DNA from 4 places in the Rhizobium sp. SYY.PMSO genome. Region 1 is predicted to be linked to each of the others. Evidence: riboswitches for the same ligand, from Rfam matches in the RefSeq annotation. Region 1 holds a riboswitch; each other region holds the start of a gene.

Region 1 (7,222 bases):
TGCGGAAAAAGCCCGGAGCGAAGTTGCCTCCGCCATCAAGGCGTATAGCGAGAAAAAGTGAGATCGACCGAAAGGAGCGGCAAATGCCGCTCCGATCCGTTCGCTTCAGCGTAGCTGACGCCGAATTCGCGTCTCACCGTATCCGGTTTGCTTCGCCGCGACCTGGGCACTGCCAAAAACAGGTTTGGTGAAGCGACCCTTGCAACCATTCAGCAATGAGGAAATGAAGCCCGCCGAAGCGGGCTTCATCGTATTTACTCAGCTGCGTCTGCAGCCTTCGGCTTGCGGGTGCGCTTCGGCTTTGCCGCTTCTGCGGCTGCCGGCGCCGGAGTTGCTGCGGGAGCAGCCTTTGCCCGGGTGGCCTTCGGCGCAGCCTTGCCGCCTGCAGACTTGGCCGCGGTGGACTTGGCTGCTGCCGGCTTCGCTGCTGCAGGCTTGGCTTTCGCCTTGCTCTTCGAGCTAACTGTATCGTCTCCGGTCTTCGCCGCATTCAGAAGCGCGACACGACGCCGGCGGTTCTGCTCGAGAGCCTGCTGAAAGCCGACATCATTCTCAGCATGATAGGCGAGATCGTCGAGAAACTCTGCCACATCCTTGACAGCTTCGACGACGACATAGCTCAACCCATGACCGGCATTGACGGAGTCACGACCGACGGTGACGCCAAAGCCGCCGGGGACGCGCTGGAACCAGGTGGAGCGCCACTTCTTGAAGCCGGCTGCATCGCGCTCATACTCTTCCAGATATGCTTTCTGTTCGGCTACTCTTGCACGAAAGGTATCGACGACATTCCGTGCACCAGCCTTCGGCTTATCGGCCTTCTTCGAAGACCACTTATCAAGAAAGTTTGCCATTTGTCTTTTCTCTTCAGGTTAGCGTTCCTTGCCAGGCCGCCGTTGCTCAGGAAGCGATGACGGAGCTCCTCCATAGGGATGCCCGTATAAATGTAAAGGATAGATGTATAATGGCAACACCATCCGTTATTATCTGTAATAATTCGTCTTCCCGGCCGTACCGTAGCCGCTCCGGGATGCCATGGGAATGTAAATTTGTGGTTCAAATCATGAGGAAGGGCAGCGCCGTCTGCTGAACCGAGAAACCTTATTTCCGATCAGGATCTCGAATGTCGACGGACAACTGCCTCCACGGATATCTGCTTGCGATCAGCGACGGCACTGCCGGAATCTGCATGATCGGTGCTACTGATCTGACTTCGGCATCTGCATTTGCCGCCTCTTTGTTGTCCGGCAAACTCATCGCTGTTTGCCCAAACGATACCGGGAGCGAAGATATGTAATTCCGCTCCCGGTCTATGCTCACCTCAACGTCGATCTGCGATCGCGTGAGGTTCGTTTCTCCCTATGCTGCCTTCAACAGATCGCCATGCGGGTCGAGAACGAACTTCGTTGCCGCACCTTGATCGAAGCTTTCATAGCCTTGCGCCGCATCTTCGAGTGAAATGATCCTGGCGTTGACGATGTCAGCGATCGGTAGCCTGTCATGCAGGATAGCCTGCATCAGTTGCCGGTTGTACTTCAAAACCGGTGTCTGCCCGGTATGGAAGGATTGCGCCTTCGCCCAGCCGAGACCGAAGCGCAGAGACAGGCTGCCATGCTGGGCCGCGGCATCCGCTGCGCCCGGATCTTCCGTCACGTACAATCCGGGTATGCCGATCGACCCTGCTGCGCGGGTGATCTCCATCATCTGATTAAGCACGATTGCCGGCTGCTCGCCGCCGGAATGACCGCGCGCCTCGAAACCCACGGCATCGATTGCGCTGTCCACCTCGTTGGTGCCGACAACCTGCGCAATCATGTCGCCGAGACGATCGCTCTTGGAAAGATCGATAGGTTCGAAACCGACTTTGGCTGCATGCGCGAGGCGGTCCTTGTTGAAGTCGCCGATCATGACGACGGCAGCGCCCAGGATGCGGGCGGAGGCGGCAGCCGCCAGGCCGACCGGGCCGGCACCTGCGACATAGACGGTGGACCCCACGCCGACTCCCGCGCGGACCGCACCGTGAAAGCCGGTCGGCAGAATATCCGACAGCATGGTGAGATCGCGGATCTTGGCCATGGCCTTGTCGCGGTCGGGAAACTTCAGCAGGTTGAAATCCGCGTAGGGCACCGTGACGTAGCGCGCCTGACCGCCGATCCATCCGCCCATGTCGACATAGCCATAGGCGCCGCCGGCCCGCGACGGATTCACCGTAAGGCAGACGCCCGTGTCCTGCGATTTGCAGCAGCGGCAGCGACCGCAGGCGACGTTGAACGGAACCGAGACGATATCGCCGACATCGAGCATCTCGACGTCGATGCCCTTTTCGATGACCTGTCCGGTTATCTCATGCCCGAGCACGAGACCCGGCATGGCGGTCGTGCGGCCGCGCACCATATGCTGGTCGGAGCCGCAGATATTCGTGGAAATCACTTTCAGGATTACGCCATGCTCGATGCGGCGGCCATCCGGCGCCTCCAGTTTCGGATCGTCGATATCGCGAACCTCGACCTTGCCGGGTCGCATATAGACGACGCCTCTGTTCCCTGTCATGCCATCTCCTCCTTGATAGTACGCTTGATCATCGTCGCCCGGAATCCCGGGCATCTTCGGATCGGCCCGCTCCTCAACGGGCTGAACAGCAGCGAAATCAGTCCCGCGCCCGCAACTTCGGCGGCGGCCGGGCCGGCGCATGCATGACTGTTACGAAAGCTGCGAGATTGGAACCGGACCGCTTCAAGATGCCCGCATTCGCCTCCCGATCACCCGCCGTGATCAATCAAGCCTGCCGTCAAGGCTGGTTTCCGGGCTTCGGACCTGTCCGTTCGGACGCTCCCGACCACCTTCCCGGCAATTTTGCCAGTGGCATCGGTCGACAGCATTCGGTCCGCTACCGTTGCGGGGGCAGCACCGGCCTGCGACCGGTTTCCCAATTATCCCTCGGCACGATTTGCCAATGGCACCTTGAACACGGTCAGAAGATCATGCCCGGCGCCATGGCGCGCACAGGAAAACGACATCGGCGCCCTACAGGACGACATCGGACGTTTTGTCGATATTACCATAAGAATACCGTCGCACCGCGAACGGCAGGACGAGCCTGCCGTCGAGGCGCGTCACTCGGCCGTAGCGCCCTTGTCCCCATCGAGCCAGACGGCCACGCCGACAGGCGCAAGCTCACGGTTGCCGATGAGAAATTTGGCATCCCGCGCCGCGGGTACGGCCGCCACCGCGCTTCCATAGTTGAATGCGAAGTGCAGCCTTCCGCGCCGCGCAAGGCGAAGATCGCCGAGATCAGGCAGGCCGTTCACGCCAGCCCAGGCAAACGTGTCGCCCATCAGCTTCAGCAGGAATTCGTCGCGCGGCAGCGTGGCACAATAGCGCGCGACATCGTTGCCGATGACGGCGGGCGAACCCGGCCGATAGTCTCCCTGGAACGTCGCCAGCACCGTTTCCGTGGTCCGGACCGTTTCCCGCCATGTGGAGGTCTCGTGGCTCGAATTGCCATAGAGAACAGTCTCGGACTGGAACGGCGGCAAGGACTCGACGCGCGTGACGCGGAAATCCAGGAGGTCGCCAAGCACGCCCGGCGGCAGATCGGCGGGAATGTGCATATCGCGGGTCTTGCTGCCGCTGCGAGGCCCGAACAGCGCCTTGGCGCCGGAAGCCTTGAGGCGCGCAATGAAATCCGGTTCCGGGATGACGAGATCCGGCGCCAGTATCAGCTTGTATCCTTCCAGATCGGAATGCTGGCCGATGACATCGATATCCACGCCGAGACGCGAGACGGCGGAATACCAGTCGAGCGCGATGGCGGAGGCGGCATAGTCGCGGCCCTGCGGCAACGCGCGGGTGGCAAAGCGCGATTCGTAATCGAGCAGCAACGCAACGTCAGCCCTGCCGCGCGCCTCGCCCTTCGGCAACAGCTTCATCTCGGCAATGACCTGCGCGACTTCCCGGTAGCCCTGATCCTCGTCGCTGTTCGGCAGGAGAAGACCGGCGTGGAATTGCTCCTGCGCGAACGGCGCCTGCCGCCAGCGGAAATAGGACACCATGTCGATGCCGTGGGCATAGGCGAGCCACGTCCACAAGCGCACCATGCCATCGGCCGGAGACTGGTTGTGCGAGGCCCAGTTCACCGGCCCCGGCTGCTGCTCCATGACCCAGGCGCGGCCGCGGCCGACTGCCCGGTAGAGATCGTGATTGAAGGCCGTTTGATCGGGATCGCCGACGCGTAGATAGCGCCGCTTCTCCTCGGCGCTCAGCCGCCCGTTCATGAGCCCGCCCATGGGATAAACGTCCCACGAGGCGATATCGATGTCTTCGCCGACCTTGTAGTGATCGAAATCGGTGTTCTGCGACATGAAATTATGCGTGACCGGCCGACCCGGTGAGTGGCGGCGGATGATGTCGACCTGCGCCTTGTTGAAGCTCTTCACCTGATCCGACGAGAAGCGGAAATAGTCGACAAGATGGGTCGGGCTCGGCTCCTCCACGAGATTGTTGGGCAGATCCACCTCGTCGAAGCCGTTGTAATGCATGCTCCAGAATGTGGTGCCCCAGGCGCGGTTCAGCTCCTCGATCGTGTCGTATCGCGCGGCCAGCCATTCGCGGAAAGCGTGGAGAGCGGCTCGCGAGTAGCTGTGAATCGTGTCGTGATCGCCATACTCGTTATCGGTCTGCCAGGCATGCACGAAGGGATGCCCGCCATAGCGCTGCGCCACCGCCTCGGTGATGCGCGCGGCCTCCAGGCGATAGCGCTGGCTCGAAAAGCAATAGTGGCGGCGCGCGCCGAACTTGCGAACGGCACCGCGCGCGTCGACAGGGAGAATATCCGGATAACGATCCACCAGCCACTTCGGAGGCGCCGCCGTCGGCGTGCCGATGATGACCTTCAACCCCGCCTTGCCGAGTACGTCGATCGCGTCATCGAACCAGTCCCATTGAAAGACACCGGATTTCGGCTCGATATGCGACCAGGCGAATTCGCCGATGCGCACCCAGGCAAGCCCCAGCTCCACCATGCGCGCGGCATCTTCCTCCCATTTCGTCCGTGGCCATTGCTCCGGATAATAGCAGACGCCAAGCTCCAGCATGCCAGCATCCTGCCGGCTGGGATCGAAATTGTTCTGTCTGGCGAGCGGCTTGTGCACTGTCTTGTCCTTTTTCATTCAAGTCGCCGAACGTCGGGCATCACCCTTGTCGCAGTCGAAATTTAAACGTTTATACCGCCGCCGAAATCGTCGCGGCGTGATCGCTGCTCTGGATCGGAGGGTTAGCGAGGAGGCAAACGAGACAGGGTGTCGTCGAGCCCGTCGAGGAACCGGTCGCAATCCTCGGCGCTGAACGGGGCCGGCGGCTTCACCTTCAGCACGTTATGATGCGGCCCCTCGCTGCTGAGCAGGATGTGATGCCTGCGCTTCATCTCGGCGATCACGAAATCCAGCTCCGCTGCGGCAGGCTCCAGCGTCTCGCGATCGCGCACGAGCTCGACGCCGTTGAAGAGACCGTGACCACGCACGTCGCCGATGATCTCATGGCGCGCAGCAAGCGCGCGCACGCCATCCATCAACCGGTCGCCGATGACGCGGCAATGATGCATCAGCCGCTCGTCGCGGATGACGTCGAGAACGGCAAGGCCGATCTCGGCGGAAACCGGATTGCCGCCGAAAGTGTTGAAATACTCCATGCCATTGGCAAAGGCCGCCGCGATCGCTTCCGTCGTCACGACGGCAGCCATCGGATGGCCGTTGCCGATCGGCTTGCCCATCGTGACGATATCGGGCACCACACCCTGCAATTCGTGAGCCCACATGTGGCTGCCGACGCGGCCGAACCCGACCTGCACTTCGTCGGCCAGGCAAAGACCGCCCGCCGCCCGGACATGGGCATAGGCTTCCTTGAGATAATCGGCCGGGAGCGTCAGCTGGCCGCCGGTCCCGAGGATACCCTCGCTGAAGAACAACGCCGGACGCCGGCCTTCCACCGCCAAAGCCGCAACCTGATCGCGCACGTCCTCGGCATATTTGCGGCCGGCCTCCGCATCGCCGTAGCGGAACCTGCCGCGATAAAGATCAGGCATCTCCGCAACGCGCACATGCCGCGGCCGCCCTTCCCCGCCCTTGCCGGCGAACTTGTAGGGACTGACGTCGATCAGGCTCGACAGATGTCCATGATAGGCGTGGTCGACGGTGATGATGTCACGGTTGCCGGTATAGGCACGCGCCAGCCGGATCGCGAGGTCGTTCGCCTCGCTGCCCGAATTGACGAAGAAGCAGACGTTAAGCGGATCGGGCAAGAGGTTTGCCAGGCGACGGGAGTATTCGACGAGCGAGTCGTGCAGATAGCGCGAGTTGGTATTGAGTTTGGCGATCTGCGCCTGCGCTACCTTCACCACCCGGGGATGGCAATGGCCGACATGGCAGACGTTGTTGACCATATCGAGCCAGCGGGTGCCTTCCTCGTCGATGAGATAGGCCCCTTCGCCGCCGACGATCTTCAGCGGCGTTGCGGAATAGGCGATACTGAGCGAACGGCCGATCCGCCGGTGACGCTCGCGCACCAGAAAATCCTTGTCGCGCGCAACGATGACCGAAGCGGGCGTGGAAAAGCCGAACACCACGCTCGGGTCGGGACTGATGGCCCGCCAGACCTGCCATTTATCGCCCACCCCGACACCGTGCATCCGTGCGCCGAGGCCGAGATGGTCGGTGACGATCTGGAAGTGCAGATGTGGCGACCAGTTGCCGTTTTCAGAGGCCTCGCCAAGGCTGCAGAAAGCCTCGCCTCCCGCGACAGCCTGCCCTACCGCCAGCCTGGCAACGCTCTGGCGCGAAAGATGGCCGTAGAGCGTCCAGAAGATGTCTCCCTCCTCCGTGCGATGTTCCAGCATGACCGTGGGGCCGAAACCGAACTCGACCGCATCGTCGTGAATGAAGGCGACCGCACCGGCAAAGGGTGCATGAACGGATTCATGCGCCGGGGCAAAAACATCGATGCCGAGATGGATCGTCCGGCGCTGCCCGGCGGTCGGCGTCTCGTAGGCATCGCCCTTGTAGATGATGCGATCCTCTGCATAGAGGCCGATGGCGAAATCGGCTCCGGCCTGGGCCACGCGCTCTTCGATCAGCCGTTCGGCCCCGTCGGCATCGAGCGTCGTCCACGCCCCGGCATCCGGTCCGGCCGCCGTCAGATCGAGCGCAAGCACCTTCGGCTTGGCAAGCGA
Region 2 (7,222 bases), 150 kb from region 1:
GCATACGCGCCCTCGTCCGCAAGGAGACGTGGCAGCTCCTGAGGGACCCGAGCAGCATTGCGATCGGCATCGTCATGCCGGTGGCGCTGCTGATCCTGTTCGGATACGGCATCAATCTCGACGTCAGGAACGTTCCCGTCGCCATCGTCATGGAAGAGAACTCGGCCGAGGCGCGCGGACTGGCCTCGGCCTTCGAGCTTTCCAGCTACTTCTCGCCGAAGCCCGTCAAAACGATGGCCGAAGCCGAAGAAATGCTTCTGGCCTCGCAGGTCCGGGCAATCCTGCGCATTCCCCCGGATTTCGCGCGCAAGGCGGCATCGGGCAATGGTGAGGTCCAGATCGTCGTCAACGGCAGCGATGCGAACACCGCGCGCATTTCGTTGAGCTATGCCCAGGCGGCGGTCGGCATATGGGCCGCCAAGGAAGCGGCGCGCGGTGCGATATCGAACGGCGCCGGCGTGACGATCCAATCCCGCCTGTGGTTCAACGAAGCCAACGACAGCAGCTATTTCCTCGTGCCCGGGCTCGTCGTTCTCGTCATGACCTTGATCGGCGCCCTCCTTACGGCCCTCGTCATGGCGCGGGAATGGGAGCGCGGCACTTTCGAGGCCTTGTTCGTGACGCCCGTTCGCTCGAGCGAAATCCTGCTCGGCAAGACCGTTCCCTATTTTCTCCTGGGGCTTGCCGGGCTCGCGCTCTGCGTCGTCGGCAGCAGGCTCCTCTTCGGCGTCCCGCTTCGAGGATCGCTGCTGGTCCTCACCGTCGTATCCATGCTCTACCTTCTGGTTGCACTCGGGCTCGGCCTGGCCATATCTTCGGTCACGAAGAGCCAGTTCATCGCGAGCCAGATCACCGTGCTCGCCACATTCCTGCCGGCCATGATGCTTTCGGGCTTCATGTTCGATCCCCGGAGCATGCCCTGGGCCGTGCAGATCGTCACCTACATCTTTCCGGGCCGGTATTTCGTCACCCTTCTGCAGACCCTGTTTCTCGCCGGCAATATATGGACCGTCATCCTGCCCAATGCCGCCGTTCTGGCCGGCATGGCCACGGCGCTTCTGGCTCTCGCCGTGCGAATGACGCGCAAGAGGATCGCCTGACCATGCTGATCGCATCGCTTCTGCGCATCGCAACCCTGATCCGCAAGGAGCTCCTCGTGATCCTGAAGGACCCGAGAAGCCGGACAAGCCTTGTCATCCCGCCCATCCTTCAATGCCTGATCTTCGGCTATGCCGCCACCTATGACCTCAATACCGTCCCCTATGCGCTCGTCGATCAGGACAGAACGACGGCATCGAGGGACCTGGTCGCGAAGCTGGAGGGATCGGGCATCTTCGAACGGGCGGCGACGCTGGCACAGACCGGCCAGGCCGTCAGGCTGCTCGATACCAAGCAGGTGCTCCTGATCGTCGTCATCGAGCATGATTTCGAAAGACAACTGGAGGCCGGCACCTCCGGCACGGTGCAGATCGTCGCGGACGGCAGGAATTCCAACACGAGCGGCATCGCCCAGGGCTACGCCAATACGATCGTCAGTGACTTCGCATCAAACTGGCTCGCGCAGAAGGGAAGTACCGGCAGCGGCGTGCAGGTCACGACCCGCGCATGGTACAACCCGCAACTGGAAACGCGGTGGAGCATGGTGCCCTCGCTCATCGGGACGATCACCATGCTGATGACGATGATGCTGACGGCCATGTCCGTTGCCCGCGAACGCGAGGAAGGAACCTTCGACCAGCTGCTGGTCGCCCCGTTCACGCCGACCGAGATCATGATCGGCAAGGCCGTGCCGTCGATGATCGTCGGCATCACGCAGGCAACCACGATCCTGCTGGTGGCGTTGTTCTGGTTCCATATCCCGTTTGCAGGCTCCTTTCTCACGCTTTATCTGGGGCTAAGCCTTTTCCTTGCCGCGGCCATCGGCTTCGGGCTGTTTCTGTCGTCAATCGCGGCCAACATGCAGCAGGCGATGATCCTGTGCTTCGTCTTCCTGATGCCGTTCATGCTGCTGTCCGGGCTGATGTCGCCGACGGACAACATGCCGGAAATTCTGCAATATGCGACGATGATCAATCCGCTGAAATATGCGATCAGCATTACCCGCAGCGTCTATCTCGAAGGCGCGGGCATCGATACGCTGCTTCCGGACATGCTGGCGCTGGTCGCCATCGCCGCAGTAACGATGCCGATCGCCGCATGGATGTTCCGCCACAGGTTGAACTGAAGCGGTTCCGCATGAAATCGCAGGCCCGCACCAACTTGTTTTTCCGCAATTCCGAACGATCGCGGCGTGGCCTTCCGCCTTTGCATGCTCCCGCCGCCGACGCCGTATTGACGAGCGCCTGCCGTGACATCAGTCCGCCATATACTGAATGTTGCAGCGACCGTGCACGGAGGATTTCTGGACATGCGCGCGCACGCCGAAAACCCGCGCGATCAGCTCCTGCGTCAGGACCTGCTCCGGCGGGCCGGCGGCGACCACCTCGCCTTTCTGCAACACGGCGAGTTGGTCGCAGAACATGGCCGCCAGATTGAGATCGTGCAGCGCGACGATGGAGGTCACATCGAGCCTGGAGACGAGACCGAGAATGTCGAGCTGATGCTGGATATCGAGATGATTGGTCGGCTCGTCGAGCAGCAGTTCGCTCGGAGTCTGGGCAAGCGCCCTGGCGATATGGACGCGCTGCCGTTCGCCGCCAGACAGGGTCTGCCATGACTGCGCGGCGCGATCCCGCATGCCGACGCGGGCAAGCGCTTCCGAGACGGCGGCATCGTCGCCGGCACTCCACGATGACAGCGGACCGCGATACGGCGTGCGACCGAGGCGCACGACGTCCATCACCGTGACCTGGGTGTCGGTCGTCGCCTGCTGTTCGACGAGCGCGATGCGGCGGGCGATATCCCCGCGCGAGATCGAGGCGATATCGCTGCCGCCAAGCCGGATGACGCCGCTCCTGACCTTTCGCAACCGGCAGATCAGCCGCAGCAGGCTGGATTTTCCGGAGCCATTCGGCCCGAGAAGGCCAAGGACCTTGCCCTTTTCGACCCTCAGGCTGACGCCGTTGACGATCAACGTATTACCGGCAGCAAATGTCACCGTATCGACTGCGATGCTCATGCCGTCCTCCGGGCACGATAGAGAATGATTGCGAAGGCCGGAGCGCCGAACAATGCCGTGACCACGCCGATCGGCAAGATCTGCTGGGGTATGATGATCCTCGAAATGATATCCGCGCCGACCATGAAGATGGCGCCGCTCAGCGCCGCCACCGGCAGCAGCCGGTCGTGGCCCGGGCCGACCGCAAAGCGGGCCGCATGTGGAATGACGAGGCCAACGAAACCGATCGACCCGACGATGCTGACGACCGCAGCCGTCATGAAGGCCGTCGCGCCGAGCAGGACGATCTGGGCCCGCCGCACGGCAATTCCGAGCGAGGCGGCGGCATCCGTGCCGAAGACAAAGGCATCGAGAACGCGGACATGCGCCATGCAGACCGCAAACCCGAGGATGGCGACCGGCCCCGAAAGATAAACGTCCGGCCAGCGCACGCCGCTCATGGAACCGAGCAGCCAGAACATGACGCCTCTTGCCTGCTCGGCATTGGCCGAGGTGGTGACGATATAGGAGGTAAGCGCATTGAAAAGCTGCGAACCGGCGACACCGCATAGAATGATACGCTCGCTCGTGCCGCCGACGCCTGCCGCGAGCAGGCCGACAAACAGAAAAGCCGCGACCGCGCCGAGAAAGGCGCCGGTGGAAAGACCCACGATCCCGTAACCGAGGCCGAGGATCATGATGCAGACCGCCCCCGTGGACGCGCCGGCGGAAATGCCGAGCACATAGGGCTCGGCAAGCGGATTGCGAAGCAGCGCCTGCAACACCGCCCCGCTCAACGCCAGCGACGCGCCGGCGCTTGCGGCGACCAGCGCACGGCTGAGGCGATAATCCCAGACGATGCCCTGATGGATCCGGCTAAGCTCGAACTGCGTCCCGAACAGCCGGTTCGACACGGCCTTGGCCGTCGTCGACAACGGGATCGAAATCTCGCCGATGGACACGGCGAGACTGATCATGAAGGCCAGAAGCACGAGCGCAGCCATGATAAGCACCGGAAGTGCCCACCATGACCGCCATCTTGAAAACAGGCGCAATTTACTGCGCCATGCCGAAGGACTTGATGCCCTTGGCCAATATTTCGATGCCGTCGATGGTCCGGATGGTCGGGTTCATCGATTGCGCATCCATCATGACGAAATGCTTGTTCTTGACGGCATCGAGCTCGCTCGTGACCGGGTCCTTCTCAAGGAAGTCGAGCTTCACCTTCGGATCGTCGGCCGCATAGCGGCGGCGATCCATCGTCGCGATGACGATGACGGCCGGATTGGCCTGTGCGATCGTTTCCCAGCCGACCAGCGGCCATTCCTCCTCGGTCGTCACGACATTCCTGGCGCCGAGCGTCTTCAGGATATAGGCCGGCGCGCTGTTCTTGCCGGCAATATAGGCATCGCCGTTGACCTCCTTGCTGGAAAACCAGAACACGATCGGCAGATCCTTGGATCTCGCGCCGGCGATCGAGGCGACCGCATTCGCTTCTCGCGTCTTCAGGTCGGCGATCAGCGCATCGCCGCGATCCTTGACGTCGAAGATCTGCGCGAGCTCATCGATCTCCTGGTAGACCAGATCCATCGTGAACAGCTCCTTGCGCACGCCGTCGCCGCCATCCGTATTGACCTTGGCGACGCAATCCGTCGGCGCGATATAGGTGTTGATGCCAAGCGCGGAAAATTGCTCACGCTTGCCGACGGCGCCCTGCGGGCCGACGTGCCATTCGAATTCGGCGGCGACCAGATCCGGCTCCTTGCCGACGACGGACTCAAAGCTCGGATCGTTGTCGGCAAGGCGCGGGATCTTGCTGTTGGCTTCGGCGTATTGCGGCAGGACCGGGCCGACCCAGACGGCCGTTCCCGCAATCTTGTCGGCAAGGCCGAGCGACAGCAGGATTTCGGTCATGCCCTGCCCGATCGAAACGATCTTGGCCGGCGCCTTCTCGAAGGTGATCTTCTGGCCGCAATTGTTGATGGTGAGGGGATATTGCGTTGCGGCGAAGCCGGACGCGGCAAACCCGGTCAAGCCGAGTGCAAATGTAGCGATCGTCAAAAAATGGCGCATGGGAGATCTCGATAGGATAGGAATACGGAGCAGCGTCAGCGCGACCGCGCCGAGAAAAACCGCCGCCGGTTGCGAAGATCCCAATCAAGGCCGATAAACGTCGGATAAGGTCGAAGGCTCAGGTCAATCATTCTCTGTCCCTTCCGGGCATCCCCGCCCGGCTGATTGGATTGTGATCGACGGCAGGTCTCCTGGCTCGCGGATATCTGACGATCATCTGCCTTCCCGCAAGCACGCTTGCAGTGGCATGGCTCAAGGCCCTCGGAGACGGCCGGCAAGTGGCCACTCCTGGATGATCGGCAATCCGCTTACAGTTGCGGGGGCAGCCACGGTTTCGGCCCTTCCTGGGTCGTCCTCACCGTGTTCCCTATTAATCCCCTCGAAGCCTTCCTCGGGGAACCGTCGGGTTCAGTTATTCCGCCGACCCCCTCGACGTCAAGAACGCATGGAGAGCAAAAAGCGGGAATGCCCGTTGCCGGTCACGAAAAGCGACGTTCTGCCTATGCGGCGTCCGCCAGCTCCACCCGGTTTCGTCCGGCCGCCTTTGCCCGATAGAGAGCCTTGTCGGCTGTCTCAAGCACATGCTTGAAATCGGTTGTCGGCTCCAGCGAGCAGGCGGTCCCGATGCTGACGGTGACGCGGATGGCCTCCTGCCCGAACATCAAAACGGTCGCTTCGATGTCCCTGCGGATTTTCTCGGCAACCGTCGCGGCTGCCCGCAGATCGGTGTTCGGCAGCAGAACGACGATTTCTTCCCCGCCATAGCGGGCGGCGATATCGGTCTTGCGCACGGTCCGCCGGATGACATCCGCCACCCGCGCCAGCACGGTATCGCCGAAGGAATGGCCCCAGCTGTCGTTGATCTTCTTGAAGTGATCGATATCGAGCATGATGATCGAAAAAGGGATGCGCCGGATGCCCGCTTCCTTGCAGCAGCGATCCCCTTCCCGCTGCAGGACCCGGCGGTTGGGAAGCCTTGTCAGCGGGTCGAGGCTCGCTTCATTCTCGAGCGCGCGCTGGATGCCGATGCGATATTGCTCCCGGCCCAGCAGATCCGAAAGAAGAAAGACGCCGAGTATATTGACGACCACGGTCGGCAACGTTGCCGAGAGAAGAAGCTCGCGCACCACCGCCCATGGCAGAAAGGCGAGAACGACGAGCGATGTGCAGGTGCCCAGGCCGAGCAACGCCGACCGCTTCCACCCCGTACCGATCCATTTTCGCGGCAGGAGGCTGAGCATATAACCCGCGAACGCAACGATAAAGATGCCGACGACACCGCCGATGGCGCCCACGCCGCCGACCATGAAACGAAACAGGCCCATCATCGCCGCGGCGACCACGGTTCCCAGAAGACCACCGTAAATAGGCGCAAGAACGAGCAGGATCGAGCGCCCGTCCTGGATGACGCCGGGCATCCACTGGATCGGGTCGGCCATCGACAACATGCCGATCAACCCGAACAGCAGCCCGACGGCGACAGATTTCAAAGGGCCGCGGTCGACGATCCGGATGACCCAGGAATAGGCGTAGACGATGATGGCCACCTGCCCCAGGACGCGGATCAGCGAGACCAGATGCGCATCAATTTCCATCGCCGTTCCCGATCTTCACGAGAGGGCCGGCATCCGCATGAACGCCGCCGGCAGGAGATCCCGGGCAATCTCCATGAAATGATCCAGTAAATCCCTCATGCGGGGAAGGCGCCGGGGCGGTCCGCGGCGGGGCACCTGCAATGTCGGTTATCTCCATGGCCGGGCGTTGAAGCGGAATTCCGTCGACGCGTCGACGCGGACTGACATTCCATGGTGCTTGCAAACTTTCCGGGAGAATATGATGCCGCATGAAGGAACGATACTACGTGTGGAGCAGGAAGCGAAAGCTTGCTGCCCGTTCAAGTAAGGGAACAGGCAATCAGCGCTATCTGGAACCATATACACCGGGGTCAAGAGCAAACAGTTAATCCGGCATCCATCTGGCGGAGACCGATGCATGGAGAACACACACCGTCCTCCCAGCGGCCTCGTTTCAATCCACGCGGAATTCTCCAGC
Region 3 (7,222 bases), on a different replicon from region 1:
GCGACGAGGGACCGAAGCGCAGGAATTCCACATGCGGCTCGGGATTCCTGAGAACCTTGGGAACCGCGCGCACAAGCTCCAGCAGGATGTCCATGACCTTGCGCGGATCGGCGTCATAGCTGACCGATACCGGGATTTCCGAGCGGGCGAGCCTGTTGCGATGCGTCCAGTTACCGACGGAAGCGTTGATGAGTTCCGAGTTCGGTACGATGATCGATTGCTTGCGGAAGGTCTCGATTTCGGTTGCGCGCACGGAAATGCGTTTGACGATCCCTTCCGACGTGCCCGACACGATCCAGTCGCCGACCTTGAACGGCCGCTCGACCAGAAGGATCAGGCCGGAGACGAAGTTCGACACGATGTTCTGCAGGCCGAAACCGATACCGACCGACAGGGCGCTGGCGACCAAAGCCAGGCTCGACAGGTCGATGCCGGCAGCCGAGATGGAGATGATCGCCGCGACCGCGATGCCGAGATAGCCGATACCCGTCTTCACCGAGTTGCGGACGCCCAGATCCACCTGCCCGCGCGCCATGACGTTGCTGTCGAGCCAGCGCTGGAACCAGCGCGTGACCAGATAGCCTCCGGCAAAGAGCAGAATGCCGACGCAGATGCCGAGCAGCGAGATCGAAATGTTGCCGATCTTGATTTCGGTGAACAGCCGGTAGGCGAAGACTTCCAGATCCTGGATATGGAAGCCCCAGGAAAGCAGGATCAGGGGAATACCCGTCAGCAGGGCGACCGCGTAGGTCGCAAGCCCGGCGATCAGGCCGGCCTGGTCGAGCGCCACTTCGCCGAACGCCAGGCGGCTTTCCAGAAAGCGGCCGATGATCGTTTCGGCAAAGACGCCCTGCTTGGAGACGGCCTTGCCGAGCTGGAAGCCGAGATACATGGTCGCGATGACGGCGCTGGTCACGATCATCTGCGTGGCCATGAAGCGGGCCAGCCCGACATAGCCGATGAACGAGATGAAGATCACCAATATGCCGAGAACGCGCAGGATGATGGCCATGCCATGAGGCCATCGCCGCCCGGGCGCGTCCGGATCGCCATTCTTGGCAAGCATCGGCGAGCCGAAGGAGGCCGCAATGAGAATGAGGCCGATCAGCAGTGCGGCAAGAAAGCTCTTCGCCACGGTGACGACGACGGGCGAACCCATGGATTCGCTGATGCGGTCGAAGACGTAGTCCAGCCCGTTGACCACCGCCATGGCCTGCAGGCACCAGGTCAGAGAATGCGCGCCCTTGTTCGACAACTTGACGAGGCGCCAATGCGGACGGAACGGCGCGAAGACGGCGTTGCTCAGGCGCCCGACGAAATAGACGAGGCCGATAAAGCCGAAGAGCGCCGCCAATATCGGCGCGATATCCGGCCTCAGCACATTGAAATTCGAAAGGAAGAAGAAGGAGGTGACGAGAAACGCCGCCAGCGACAGCGTGCGGATCAACGTCGACCAGAAGGCGACGGAGAGCCGGCTGATATAGGGCGGGTTCTCGATCGTTTCGTCCTGCACGTAATACCGGCGGAACAGCCGATACCCGCCGGCCAGGAACAGTAGCGCCGCGCCGATCGACAGGCAGACCGCCGCAAGGAACGACGCAAGCTTTGCCTTCAGCACGAAGCCGATCCAGCTCGTTACGGCACCGCTGAACTTGATGCCCTCCTCGACGAGAGCCGCCCCCGCATCGCCAAATGTCGTAGCGGAGATATCCGTCCGCTTGAATAGCGTCTCGGCAAACAGCTTCCGCCGCATCTCCATCAACTGCATCGACAGCCGATTGCTCTCGCCCGTCAGATTGTCGGCATCAAGGATTACGGCGCTGATCTGGGAGCGTTCGGCGTTGAGCCTGTCTCGTTCCTGCGTGACGATCGGAGCTTCGGGCGGCTGGCCCTCCTTGGGGGCAGCGCCGAGCTGTGCCAGTCGCGTGTCGATCTCGGCCGTGCGGGGCTGCAGGCGTGTCGAAATTGCCGTAACGGAGCGATTGAAATCATCGACCTTGCCGGACAGCGCCACCAGCGTTTCGTCATCCATTCCAGGCTGCTTTGCCTCGTCCTGGAGCGATGCGTAGGCTTTTTTCGCCTTGGCAAGATCGGCAACCGCGGCATCCAGAAGTCCGTTGGCAAGCGGCGCCGGCTGTTGTTGATCCGTTTGCTGCGATGGCTGTGCCGACTGCTGATCCTGCGCAACGGCATACCCTTCGGCCAGCGGAGCGGCGGCCATGATGGCGCTCAGTCCCAGCAGCAAAAGGGGCAGCAGAAAAAGACGGAATTTCAGCGGGCGCAAGCAGAGCTCCTCGTCGCACATAAGTCGCAGGCAGTGGATGACCGAAATCACCGCAGAGAATGGAGAACCGGATCGTCCTGTAATGTGATTGCGAATTTCATAGTCTTTACGCGTACGCCTTGTAAGACAAAGAAAGGCGACAGAAAGGCATTTTACGCCTTATCCGGTCCCTTAACCCCGCCGAAGCCGGATGACGCCCGCCTCCTCCTTAAGACGAGGTATCGGGCCGATCATCGCCTGCCCGGAAATAGGCCGGAGAAAGGTCTTGGCAATGGGTCAATCCACACCCCGCCCCTTTCGCAGGATCAGGATGAAGGCCACGCCTCCGACAAGCCCGGTGACGATACCGATCGGCATATCCTCCGGCGCCATGATCATCCGGGCGACGATATCGGCCCAGATCAAGGTCAGCGCGCCGAACGTCGCACTCAACGGCACGACGCGAACATTGTCGCCGCCGACGATCAGCCGCACGAAATGCGGCACCATGAGCCCGACGAAACCGATGGCACCCGAGAACGCGACCATCACGCCGGTCAGAAGCGCGGTGACGACGAAGAGCAGCAGGCGAAACTGCGTGACGGCTATGCCGAGCGTGACCGCCGTTTCATCGCCCATGGCGAGCGCATTCAGCTCCCGCGTCTTCGGAAGCAGCAAGGCAAGGCAAAACAGCAATATGCCGGCCGGATAGACGAGGTGCTGCCATTGCGCCAGCCCCAGCCCGCCAAGCATCCAGAAGACGACGGTATTGGCGGCCCTCGGGTCTCCCAGGAAGATCAGAAGGTTGCCGAGCGCCGTGAACACGAAGGCCACGGCCACTCCCGACAGGACCAGCCGATCGGCCGAGCGGGAGCGCGTCAGGCGCGTCGTCAGCCCCACGGCGGCGGTCGCGACCAGAGCGCCGGCAAAGGCAAACAGCGGCACCGTCAGCAGGCCCAGGATCAGGCCGGTATGCAGCAGCGCCAGAATGGCGCCGAACGCCGCCCCCGAGGAGACGCCGAGAAGATGCGGGTCAGCCAGCGGATTGCGCGTCAACGCCTGAAGCACGGCACCGGTCACCGCAAGCCCCGCCCCCACGAGCGCCGCCAGCACGACCCGCGGGAAACGCACATCCCAGACAATGCTTTCCTGACCGCCGGACCATGTGACCGGAAAAGTGCCGGCGTGCAGCTTGTTGCCGACGATCGACCAGACGGTGGAAAACGGAATGGATGCCGAGCCGAGCGACACCCCGGCGGTGATCGACAGGATGAAGCCTATGGCAAGCAAGGGAATGAGGATGGAGAGGTTGAGGCGCATGCTCGAATCTTGAGAAGGAGATCCGCCCAATGATGGATTGGACGGATCGGCATTATCGATAATCACATCGCGTTCGGGTGGAGAGCCTTCGCCAGGGCGGCGATGGCCTCGATGTTGCGCGGGCCCGGGGTCGCCTCCACATAGGGCAACACGACGAAACGATCGTTCTTCACGGCATCGATATTCTTGAAGGCCGGGTTGCCCTTAAGGAAAGCGATCTTCTGCGCGGCGGTCACCTGGCCATAATCGACGATGACGATGACTTCCGGGTTTTTCTCGATGACCGGCTCCCAGGAGACTTCCGTCCAGCTCTTCTCGACATCGTCCATGACGTTTACGCCGCCGGCGGCCTCGATCATGGCCGTCGGGATGCCATAGCGGCCCGATGTGAATGGCTTCTCCTCACCGGAATCATAGACGAAAACGCGCGTCGGCTTGTCGATGTGACCGATCTTCGCCTGAATCTCGCCGAGTTGCTTGCGGTAGCCGGCAACCAGCGCCTGCGCTCTGTCCTCGACGCGGAAGATCCTGCCGAGATTAAGGAGATCGACGAACATGTCGTCCATAGTCGGTTTGTTCTTCTGCATGACGAAGATGCAGGATTCCGTCAGCTCGTAAACCTTGATGCCGAGGGGCGCCAGGGTCTCCGGCGTCACCTCGCCCCCGACCTTCATGCCGTAATTCCAGCCGGCGAAATAGAAATCCGCATTGGCGCCGAGCAGCACCTCCTTGCTCGGATATTTCGGAGACAGTTCCGGCAGTTCCCTGACACCCTCGCGCAGCTTCTCGTCCAGCGTCTTCCAGCCGGAAACGCCGGTGTAGCCGACCATGCGATCCTGAAGTTTCAGCGCCAGCATCATTTCGGTCAGATTGACGTCGTTCGAGACGGCGCGCTCGGGCGCCTTGTCGAAAGTCACGTCGCGATTGCAGCTGCGAATGGTGACGGGCTCGGCAAGGGCCGCGCCCGCAAGCAGGCTTCCAGCGAGCAAGGCCACGGCAGAGAAGGATATGCGGGAAAACATGAAGGGCTCCAATGATCGGATTATCGAAGGGAAAAGGAAAAACGTTGCGGACCGCTGTCGGCCGGATGAAGGCGGGCGCCGACACGGAATGCGTTCGATACGTGCTCCACCGTCAGGACCTCGGCCGGCTCGCCATGCCCCGTGAGCCGGCCGCAATCGAGAACGGCGACATGGGTCGCAAAGTCTGCGGCAAGGTTGATGTCGTGCAGCGTCGTGATGATCGTCGGCCCCACCCCCTTCAGAAGCTCGAGAATCTCGAGCTGGTGCCGGATATCGAGGTGGTTTGTCGGCTCATCGAGAACGATGAGTTCGGGCTCCTGCGCCAATGCGCGGGCAATCAGCGCCCGCTGCTTTTCGCCGCCCGACAGCGACGCGAACTGACGAAGCGCCAGAGGCTCCAGCTCCAGGCGTGCGAGAGCCCTGGTCGTGACGTCGTGATCCCGGTCGCTCCAGCGCGCCATGCCTTTGCGATGCGGAATGCGCCCCATCAGCACGACATCGCGCACGCTGAAGGGAAAATCTCCCGGCGTCTCCTGCGGGACGACGGCAATCCGTTGCGCCGCTTCTTTCGGACCGATGGACCAGAGATCGACGCCATCGAGCCTCACCACGCCCCGCTGCGGCTTGACGCCGCGATAGAGGCAACGCAACAGCGTCGATTTGCCCGCCCCGTTCGGACCGATAATGGCCAGCCGGGCGCCGGCTTCGACGGACAGATTGATGCCGCTGATGATCGGCATGCCCTTCTGTGGGCCCCAGGTGACGCCGTCGGCGTCCAATCGCGCGCTTCGTTCGGACATGATCGGCTCCTATTGCAGCGCGACCGATCGGCGTTCCGCCGAAACAATGGCCGCCGGGATGCGCGCCAGGGTCTTGCCGCTGAGCGCTCGCGGCCGCTCGCTTTCGCGCGTCAGCCCATCGGGGCGATCCCGATACAGCCGCGCGAAGGAAACGAGCGCGCCGATATCGGCAGCGTCCTCTATGTCGCCGAAGAGGTACGTCGCCTTTGCCGTCGCCTGAAAAGCGACCGTGCAGGGCCGTTCGCAGCCTGCCATGCAGACACTGCCTTCAAGGCTGAAATCGTCGGAAAGCATCGCACCCGCCTGAGAAATGGCGGCTTGCAGATGCCTCAGGAGATCGAGACCGGGCCGGCACGGCTTGCCGACATGACGGCAGTTCGTGCACACGGTAATCCGGTGCGTCGCCTCTTTTTCCTTGTCCATGAAATGCCTCCCGGAGAATTCGCCGGAGGCAAAGTCAAGATAGGGCCAACGGACGCAACGGCGTCCCCGCCCAACCACTGATTTTCCATCGGATCACCCCGTCCGTTGCGGTTGATATCGTCGATGGCAGGTCTCCTGGCTCGCGGGTCACAACCCGTTCGCGCCTTCCCGGCATAAAGCCAGTGGCATGCTGCGAACGCGCTCTCCGCTTACAGTTGCGGGGGCAGCCACGGTTTTGGCCCCTGATGGGTAATCCGCACCGTGTTCCCTTTTCAGCCGCCAGCAGGATCGATCCGAAGGCGGCACCATCAAGGCTATTCATCTCATAGAAAGCGGAATCGGGCAACGGCGATGTCATGGGCGCTTTCGCTTGTCCTTGGGTTCGACATTGGGAGTGGCAATTTGTTACGTTATTACATAACTATTGGCAAGCCGCTATTTTCCCGCCGTTCGATAGCACCTCCAATGGAAACGATGAATGATCTCTGCCCTTATCACCTCAAGGAGAAAGGCGGAGCTGCTAGACTGCCTTGCATTGCGGATGGAAGCGCTCCGCGACGCTTTCCGCTGCCGCATAGGCCTGCGTCACGATTTCCGGCACCAGATCGATGTCGGGAAGACTGCCCAGCCCCAGGGGGCCGATGGCGAAGAGCCCTTCCGTCGTGCGCCCATTCACCTCGAGCGCGCCCGTCGCCTCGACGGCAAGACCGAGACCCAGTTCATCCGGCACAGCGAGACCGGTGTCGATCAGGCTCCGCAGCAATGGAGCATTCAGATCGGGCGCCTGGCATCGACAGTCGATGACATCGTCGGCATAGAGCTGTTCCGTCTCTTGCCGGCCTGCAGGCTTCAGGATCAGCCCGGTCGGCGTGCGCCGGATGAAATGACCGCGCCGCAGCAGGGTATTGCCCTCGGCCAGTTCCTGCTTCAGGCGAACATGCAGCGCCTCGGGCAGCCGGTTGCGGTGGCTGTCATAGAGCGCCCTGAGATGCCGGTTGAACTGCTGCTTCTGGCTGGCCGGCAAGGAACGCCACAGCGACCGCGCATGCTTGCGCAAGCCGTTCATGACGGATTGCCAGCTCTGGCCGTTTGTTTCCGCCTCGCCGCAAGCCTTGCGGACAAAGCGAACGATTTCGCTGAGCTTGCCGGGCATCTCATCGGCGGGGAAGACGGGATCGGCATTGTTCCGCGTGTGGCTCTGAGGCAGGAAGCCGCGCCGCGAGACTATGGTGATCTGCCCCGTATAGCCGCTTTCCCGCATCTGCAGCAGCCGATCGACGACGCGCAGTCCGCTGCCGAGCAGGATCGTATGCGGACGCGATACGAGACGGCGCGCGCGCACGGTGGTCGGGACATTCGCGAGATCGCCGGCCTGGGATTCCTGATCGGTGACG
Region 4 (7,222 bases), on a different replicon from region 1:
ATTGCTCGGCGCGGTGCTGGAAAGCTTCGCCGCGATGCGCGCGGGAACCGATCTCGTCATCGTGGAGGGAGCTGGGTCCCCCGCCGAGATCAATCTGCGGCGGGGCGATATCGCCAATATGGGTTTTGCGACACGCGCCAACGTGCCCGTGGTGCTGGTCGGGGACATAGACCGCGGCGGCGTGATCGCGTCGCTGGTCGGCACCTATCATATCCTGCCGGAGGAAGACCGGCGGATGATCCGCGGCTACATCATCAACAAGTTTCGCGGCGATGTCTCGCTCTTCGGTGAGGGCATAGAGGCTGTCGGCGGCTTTACGGGCTGGCAGTGCCACGGCGTCGTGCCGTGGCTGAAGGCAGCGGCCCGCCTGCCGGCTGAGGATTCCGTCGTCCTGGAGCGGCTTGCGCGCGGCTCCACCGGTGCGTTGAAGGTTGCCGTGCCGGTGCTGTCGCGCATCGCCAATTTCGACGACCTAGATCCGTTGAGGGCGGAGCCCGACGTCGATCTCGTCTTCGTCCGGGCGGGCGAGCGCTTGCCGGCCGACGCAGGACTTGTGGTGCTGCCGGGCTCCAAGTCGACGATCGGTGATCTTCTCGATCTGCGCGGCCAGGGATGGGATCACGACATCGCCGCGCATGTGCGCAGGGGCGGCCGTGTCATCGGCATCTGCGGCGGCTACCAGATGCTCGGCCGCATGGTCCACGATCCACTCGGCATCGAGGGATCGCTCACCGAGACGCCCGGATTGGGTCTTCTGGACATCGAGACGGAGATGGCGCCGGAAAAGACGGTGCGCAACAGCCTTGCCGTATCGAAGGAATATGACGTGCCGCTCTCCGGCTACGAGATCCATCTCGGCGTGACGCGCGGCGCCGACTGCGAACGGCCCTCGACCGTCATCGACGGCCGCCCCGACGGAGCGGTGTCGCCGGACGGCCGCGTCATGGGCACATATCTGCACGGGCTGTTCGGCAGCGACGCCTATCGGGCAAGGCTGCTCGCAAGCTTTGGTCTGGCCGGCGAGCGCACGGACTACCGCGCCGGTGTCGACACGGCGCTGGACGACATCGCGGCCGAATTGGAAAGCGTGCTCGATCCGGCCTGGCTCGACAGCCTGGTCCGGTAAAGCGTGTCGACCAGGGATGCGCGGCGCTCTTGCGCAGCCGAGCCCTTCAGAGCTCGCCCGAGACTTCGCGGCGTCGACGGTCGAGTTCTTCGCTGTAGCGGCGCAGCGTATAGCTTTCCGTCAGCAGGCCGATCACCTTGCGCTCGATCAGGTCGTTGACCACGACGAGCGCTTCGCTTTTGGTCTGGTCGAACATGGCGGCGGCCTGCTTGGCGTTCATCTGCGGCTGCAGGAATTCATTGCGATGCCGGATGAAGTCGGAAAGTCCGTGTTCCTCGTCGTCCTTTTCCACGGGGCTCGCGTAGATGTCTGGCACGAGAACCATTCCGGAATATTTCTCGTTCTGATCGACCAGGATGACGCGCTGGGCCGAGCCGATCGGAAAGTTCCGGCGAAACTCCTCGATGCTCATGCCGACGCTTGCAGTGTGCACGTCGGGGCGCATCATGCGGGCGACGGTAAGGCTGCGGATCCAGCCGACGTCGTGGGCGCTGCGGATGCTTTCCCCGCGCAGATGGAAGCGCCATGTGGCGAAGGAGTAGCCGAAGGTCGTGCGGACCACGAGCGACGAGGTGATGACGGCCGCCAGCACCAGCGCCGTGATCGGAAAGTCGCCGGTGATTTCGAGCGCCAGGAACGTCATGGTCAGCGGGCCGCCGATGATGGCGACGGCCAGCGAACTCATGCCGACCACGGCATAGACGACCGGTGTCAGCGTGGCGTGATCGAGATACGGGGCGCAATAGGCGAAGATCTTGCCGAGCAGCGCGCCCATGAACAACGACGCGAAGAACAGGCCGCCCCTGAAGCCGGAGCCGATCGATACCGCGGAGGCCAGCGATTTCAGAATGAAGAGGCCGACCAGCGCCCCCAGCGTTGCATTTGTCGACAGGTTGAGATGCAGCGCGCCGTGACCCGCGGACAGAACCTGCGGCGAAATCAGCGCCAGCATCCCGACGACGAGGCCGCCCAGCGCGGGACGGAAGGCCGGTGCGATCGAACTCTTGCGTGCGAGCTCTTCGACCCAGGCGACGCCCTGCATGATCAGGATGCCGATGCCGGCACAGAAGGCGCCGAGCAGGACGGCCGGAAGATAGTCCGCCGGAACGATCGCGCCGAAATGATCGATGTCGATGGCGAAATCGTCGCCGGCGAGCAACCTTGCGATCATCGTCGATATCAGTGCCGAAACGACGACCGGCGTCAGGGTCAGGATGGAATAGCTGCCGATAATGAGCTCGAAGGCATAGAAGGCGCCGGTGAGCGGTGCGTTGAATGCGGCGGCAATGGCGCCGGCTGCGCCGCAGCCGACGAGCATGCGCAGGTCCGCCCGGCGCATCTGCATCTTGTAGCCGAACTTCGAGGCGATGCCGGCGGCAAGCTGCGTATAGCCTGCCTCGAGCCCGACCGAGGCGCCGAATCCGTTCGAAATCAGGTTTTGCACGGCGACCAGCATGCTGTCGGTGAGCGACATGCGGCCGCCATGCAGCGCGTTGGCTTCGATCGGGTCGACCATCGGCTTCTTGCGCGTGCGCGACAATATATAGAGCAGGATGCCGAGGATGATGCCGCCCGCTATGGGCGCTATCAGCAGCACGGATTTGTCGGGAATCGCCACCGCCGCCGAGCTCAGGCGTTCGTAGTCAGTGATGCCGTAGATGATGCTGTGGAGCTTGCGCGAGATGAAGCTCATCGTGGTCACGGCGCAACCGGAGGCTACCCCCACCAGCGCGCCGGCGAAAACAAGTCCCAATTCGCCACGGCGCAGCAATGCTCTGAACCGACCGAGGTCGAATAGGGCCGAGAAGACGCCGAGGCGGCGCGGTTGGAATTTCTGCAACATGGGAAACGGACGATACGTTTTTACTCGAATGTGAGGACTTATCCTCTATAAACTCCTAACATCAAAGAAATACGGCAAAAAAGCCGCCGATTTTGCAGGAATATTTTGCCTGTTTCGCAATCAGGACGATGGGCGTCGCATCCATGCCCTTGATTGACTTGAAGGAAGTGAAAGCCTAATCATTGCCGGCATAACGAATGGTTCCCGAGCGGCGATCTGCCGCATGGGATGAAAAGGGAATGTGAAGGGACGGACCCAATCCGGGCGTTCTCATCACAGCCGACCCCGCGACTGTAGAGCGGTCAGGGTCTTTCGTTCGGTTTGAATGGCATTCCGCCGGTGGTTCGCATGGGGCGAACGGGCGGGACGGCGTCAAGCCGGAAAAGCCACTGGCGGGGCATCATGATCAGCCGGGGCAGGACGCCTCTCATTCTACGAATCGTCCGCCTTTTCATGATGCATTGCCGGGAAGGCGAGGAAGATCCGCTGGCGCACGTCGGGGGCGACCGGTTTCGGTTCGCCCCCGTCGCGGCGCTTTATCCGCGAGCCAGGAGACCTGCCACGCGTGCCGGGCGCAGAGCCTGTTCCAGGAACGTGAGTTCCGCTGCCAGCACGGAGGTTGTCATGGCACAAGACGAGTTTTCGGCGGGGAGGCGCCTGTTTTTCGGTTTCAGCTCCGCGCTGCCGGCCTGCGCAGTTGCGCGGGAGCGGGAATAGCGCATGTCCTCTTTGACTTCCCGGGCTGTTTTCGTCCTCGGCGGGGCGCGTTCCGGCAAATCCGGATTCGCCGAATCCCTCATTTCGGATAGCGGTCTCGAACGCCATTATGTGGCGACCGGGCAGGCGTGGGACGATGAGATGCGCGAGCGCATCGCGCAGCACCGCGCCGACCGCGGCGAACTATGGCAGACGCATGAGGAGCCGCTGGATATCGTGTCGCGACTGACCGCGATCGATGCCGAAGGGCGCGCCGTGCTGGTGGACTGCCTGACGCTCTGGGTGACCAATCTGATGATGGCGGAACGGAATATGGCGGCGGAGTTTGCCGCCTTGACCGCCTTTCTGCCGACGGCGCGATCGCGGCTCGTTCTCGTATCCAACGAAGTCGGCCTCGGAATCGTGCCGGAAAATCGCATGGCGCGCGAGTTTCGCGATCATGCCGGCCGCCTGCACCAGATGGTCGCGGCGGCGAGTGCCGAAGTTTATTTTATCGCAGCGGGCTTGCCGCTGAAAATGAAGGGTTGATCCACATGAACCAGGAAAAGATTCCCGCCACCGTCATTACCGGCTTCCTGGGAGCCGGCAAGACGACGATGATCCGCAACCTCCTGCAGAATGCCGGCGGCAAGAAGATCGCGCTGATCATTAACGAGTTCGGCGATCTCGGCGTCGATGGCGACGTGCTCAAAGGCTGCGGCGCGGAGAACTGCACCGAGGACGATATCATCGAGCTGACCAACGGCTGCATCTGCTGCACCGTCGCCGACGATTTCATTCCGACCATGACGAAGCTTCTGGAGCGCGATGCCCGTCCGGATCATATCGTCATCGAAACGTCGGGCCTTGCGCTGCCGCAGCCGCTGGTCGCCGCCTTCAACTGGCCCGATATCCGCACGCACGTTACCGTCGATGGCGTCATCACCGTGGTCGACAGCGCGGCCGTTGCCGCCGGCCGCTTTGCCGACGATCACGACGCCGTGGAGGCTCGCCGCGTCGAGGACGATTCGCTCGACCATGAAAGCCCGATCGAGGAACTGTTCGAGGATCAGCTGACCTGCGCCGATCTGATCGTGCTCAACAAGACCGACCTGATCGATGTCGACGGTCTCGGCCGCGTCCGCGCCGAGGTCGCCTCACGTACCGCCCGCAAGCCGACGATCATCGAAGCGAAGAACGGCGATGTTCCTGCCGCCGTCCTGCTTGGCCTCGGCATCGGCACGGAAGGCGATATCGTCAATCGCAAGTCGCATCACGAGCTCGAGCATGAAGACGGCACGCCGCACGATCACGACGAATTCGACAGCTTCGTCGTCGAGCTCGGCCCGGTTGCCGACCCGGCAGCCTTCGTCGAGGCGCTGAAGGGCGTGATCGCGGAACACGATGTCCTGCGCCTCAAGGGCTTTGTCGACGTGCCCGGCAAGCCAATGCGCCTACAGGTGCAGGCCGTCGGCAGCCGCATCGACACCTATTTCGATCGTGCCTGGACGCCGGGCGAAGCACGGGCGACCCGGCTCGTGGTGATCGGCCTGCATGAGATGGACGAGACGATCGTGCGCAAGGCAATCGAGGCGCTGGTCTGATCGATGCTGAGCCTTTGCCGTGCGATACCCCCCTCTGTCGCTTTCGCGTCATCTCCCCCACAGGGGGGGAGATTGGGAGCTCGTGGCTTCATCGTCCTCAAACAACTCACCTCTGAAGTTTCAGGAGGTTTGGGGAATGGAGCGTGTAAGGCATTGCTTGGAATGATCTCCTCCCCTGCGGGGGAGATGTCACGACGTGACAGAGGGGGGTATGCAGCTGCGTACTCTGAGGTCCAATGCACCTCCTTCTAGCTCAAAAAGGAACGATCAGCGACGGCGAGGAGGCAATCGACCTTGGCCAGTCGCCCGGCGATATCCTCTTTCTGTCTGCCGCCGATACCGAGCTTGCGGCTGTTGCCGCAGCGCACGGCGAAGGCGGCCGTTCCCTTCGGCTTGCGAGCCTGATGAGCCTAAAGCATCCGATGTCCGTCGATACCTATATCGACAGGACGGCCCGGCATGCGAAGCTCATCATCGTGCGGGCGCTCGGAGGAGCGAGCTATTTTCACTATGCACTGGAGGCGCTGCATGCCTGTGCGGCGCGTCAGGGGGCCTTGATTGCGGTGTTGCCGGGCGACTCGAAGCCCGATCCCGGATTGACCCCGTTTTCCAATGTCGTTCTCGACGATCTCAATGCGCTGTGGTCCTATCTGATCGAAGGCGGCGAGGCGAATTCCAGTGCATTCCTTGCCTATGCCGAGGCGATGCTCTCAGGCGCCGAGAAGCCGATGCCTGCCGTGCCCCTGATGAAGGCCGGCATATGGTGGCCGGGACGGGGCGTGATCGGTGTCGAGGAATGGCGGAGAGTTTCCAAAGCTTCGATGGTAGCGGAGGAGGGATTCAATCCCCCAACGGTCGCGATTTCCTTTTATCGCGCGCTGGTTCAAAGCGGTGAGACGAAGCCTGTCGAAGCCGTGATAGAGGCTCTTGTCGCCGAGGGTATGCGGCCGCTGCCGGTCTTTGCCTATAGTCTGAAAGATGCCGTGTCCGTCGGTATCCTCGAAAGCGTCTTTACCGAGTTGAAACCGGGTGTGGTCATCAATACCACCGGCTTTGCCGTTTCGGCACCGGGCGCGGACCGCCAGCCGACGGTGCTCGAAACGGGTGAAGCCGTCGTTCTCCAAGCGATCTTTTCGGCTTCGTCGAAAGAGGCCTGGGAGGCGTCCTCTCAGGGCCTTTCGGCGCGCGATCTCGGCATGAACGTGGCGCTGCCCGAAGTCGACGGGCGCGTTCTCGCCCGCGCCGTGTCGTTCAAGGCCGCCGCCCGCTATGACGAGCGGGTCGAGGCCAATATCGTCGCCAGTGAACCCAATGGGGATCGCATGCGCTACACGGCGCGGCTGGCTGCCAACTGGGCGCGGCTGCGCAATACGCCGCCCGGCGATCGCCGCGTCGCGCTTGTCATGGCGAACTATCCCAATCGGGATGGGCGCCTCGGCAATGGCGTCGGGCTCGATACGCCTGCCGGCACGATCGAGGTGCTGAAGGCGATGCAGGGGGCCGGCTATGGGGTTTCCGATCTGCCGGCCGATGGCGATGCGCTGATGCGGCATCTGGCGGAAGGCCCGACAAATTCGAGTCATGATGGCCGCGTCGTTCGCGAAATGCTTTCCTTCAGCGATTACAAGCATTTCTTTTCGTCTCTTCCGACGCAGATTCAGGATGAGATGACGGGTCGCTGGGGCGATCCTGAGGCGGACCCTTACGCGTTGAACGATGCCTTTGCCTTGCCGTTCGCCCGGTTCGGCGATGTGCTCGTCGGCATCCAGCCGGCGCGCGGCTACAATATCGATCCGAAGGAGAGCTACCATTCTCCCGATCTCGTACCGCCGCACGGTTATCTCGCCTTCTATGCCTTCCTGCGCCGCTCCTTCGATGCGCATGCGGTCATTCACATGGGCAAGCACGGCAATCTCGAATGGCTGCCGGGCAAGGCGCTGGCGCTGTCGGAGA

What was found. A riboswitch is a leader RNA that binds a small molecule or an ion and turns the genes downstream of it on or off. The one in region 1 is predicted to bind cobalamin.
Region 2: another riboswitch for cobalamin. It lies ahead of ACJJVH_RS20980 (ABC transporter substrate-binding protein); the one in region 1 lies ahead of fdhA (formaldehyde dehydrogenase, glutathione-independent).
Region 3: another riboswitch for cobalamin. It lies ahead of ACJJVH_RS08090 (DUF1636 family protein); the one in region 1 lies ahead of fdhA (formaldehyde dehydrogenase, glutathione-independent).
Region 4: another riboswitch for cobalamin. It lies ahead of cobU (bifunctional adenosylcobinamide kinase/adenosylcobinamide-phosphate guanylyltransferase); the one in region 1 lies ahead of fdhA (formaldehyde dehydrogenase, glutathione-independent).

What each region holds. Positions count from the first base shown of each region.
Region 1 is NZ_CP177350.1:701,134-708,355, reverse strand. Features, by position in the region: gene ACJJVH_RS21680 (inorganic diphosphatase) at 1-61, shown strand, start outside; gene ACJJVH_RS21675 (hypothetical protein) at 255-854, opposite strand; gene ACJJVH_RS21670 (hypothetical protein) at 1,124-1,297, shown strand; gene fdhA (formaldehyde dehydrogenase, glutathione-independent) at 1,360-2,550, opposite strand; cobalamin riboswitch at 2,775-2,979, opposite strand; gene ACJJVH_RS21660 (beta-galactosidase) at 3,114-5,168, opposite strand; gene ACJJVH_RS21655 (aminotransferase class III-fold pyridoxal phosphate-dependent enzyme) at 5,273-7,222, opposite strand, start outside.
Region 2 is NZ_CP177350.1:555,859-563,080, reverse strand. Features, by position in the region: gene ACJJVH_RS21000 (ABC transporter permease) at 1-1,100, shown strand, start outside; gene ACJJVH_RS20995 (ABC transporter permease) at 1,103-2,224, shown strand; gene ACJJVH_RS20990 (ABC transporter ATP-binding protein) at 2,354-3,118, opposite strand; gene ACJJVH_RS20985 (FecCD family ABC transporter permease) at 3,115-4,101, opposite strand; gene ACJJVH_RS20980 (ABC transporter substrate-binding protein) at 4,154-5,170, opposite strand; cobalamin riboswitch at 5,334-5,589, opposite strand; gene ACJJVH_RS20975 (diguanylate cyclase) at 5,671-6,765, opposite strand.
Region 3 is NZ_CP177349.1:1,667,018-1,674,239, forward strand. Features, by position in the region: gene ACJJVH_RS08070 (mechanosensitive ion channel family protein) at 1-2,275, opposite strand, end outside; gene ACJJVH_RS08075 (iron ABC transporter permease) at 2,561-3,583, opposite strand; gene ACJJVH_RS08080 (ABC transporter substrate-binding protein) at 3,646-4,605, opposite strand; gene ACJJVH_RS08085 (ABC transporter ATP-binding protein) at 4,626-5,405, opposite strand; gene ACJJVH_RS08090 (DUF1636 family protein) at 5,415-5,828, opposite strand; cobalamin riboswitch at 5,936-6,153, opposite strand; gene ACJJVH_RS08095 (FAD/NAD(P)-binding protein) at 6,349-7,222, opposite strand, start outside.
Region 4 is NZ_CP177349.1:1,630,481-1,637,702, reverse strand. Features, by position in the region: gene ACJJVH_RS07925 (cobyric acid synthase) at 1-1,126, shown strand, start outside; gene ACJJVH_RS07920 (chloride channel protein) at 1,173-2,969, opposite strand; cobalamin riboswitch at 3,151-3,548, shown strand; gene cobU (bifunctional adenosylcobinamide kinase/adenosylcobinamide-phosphate guanylyltransferase) at 3,690-4,214, shown strand; gene cobW (cobalamin biosynthesis protein CobW) at 4,220-5,269, shown strand; gene cobN (cobaltochelatase subunit CobN) at 5,506-7,222, shown strand, end outside.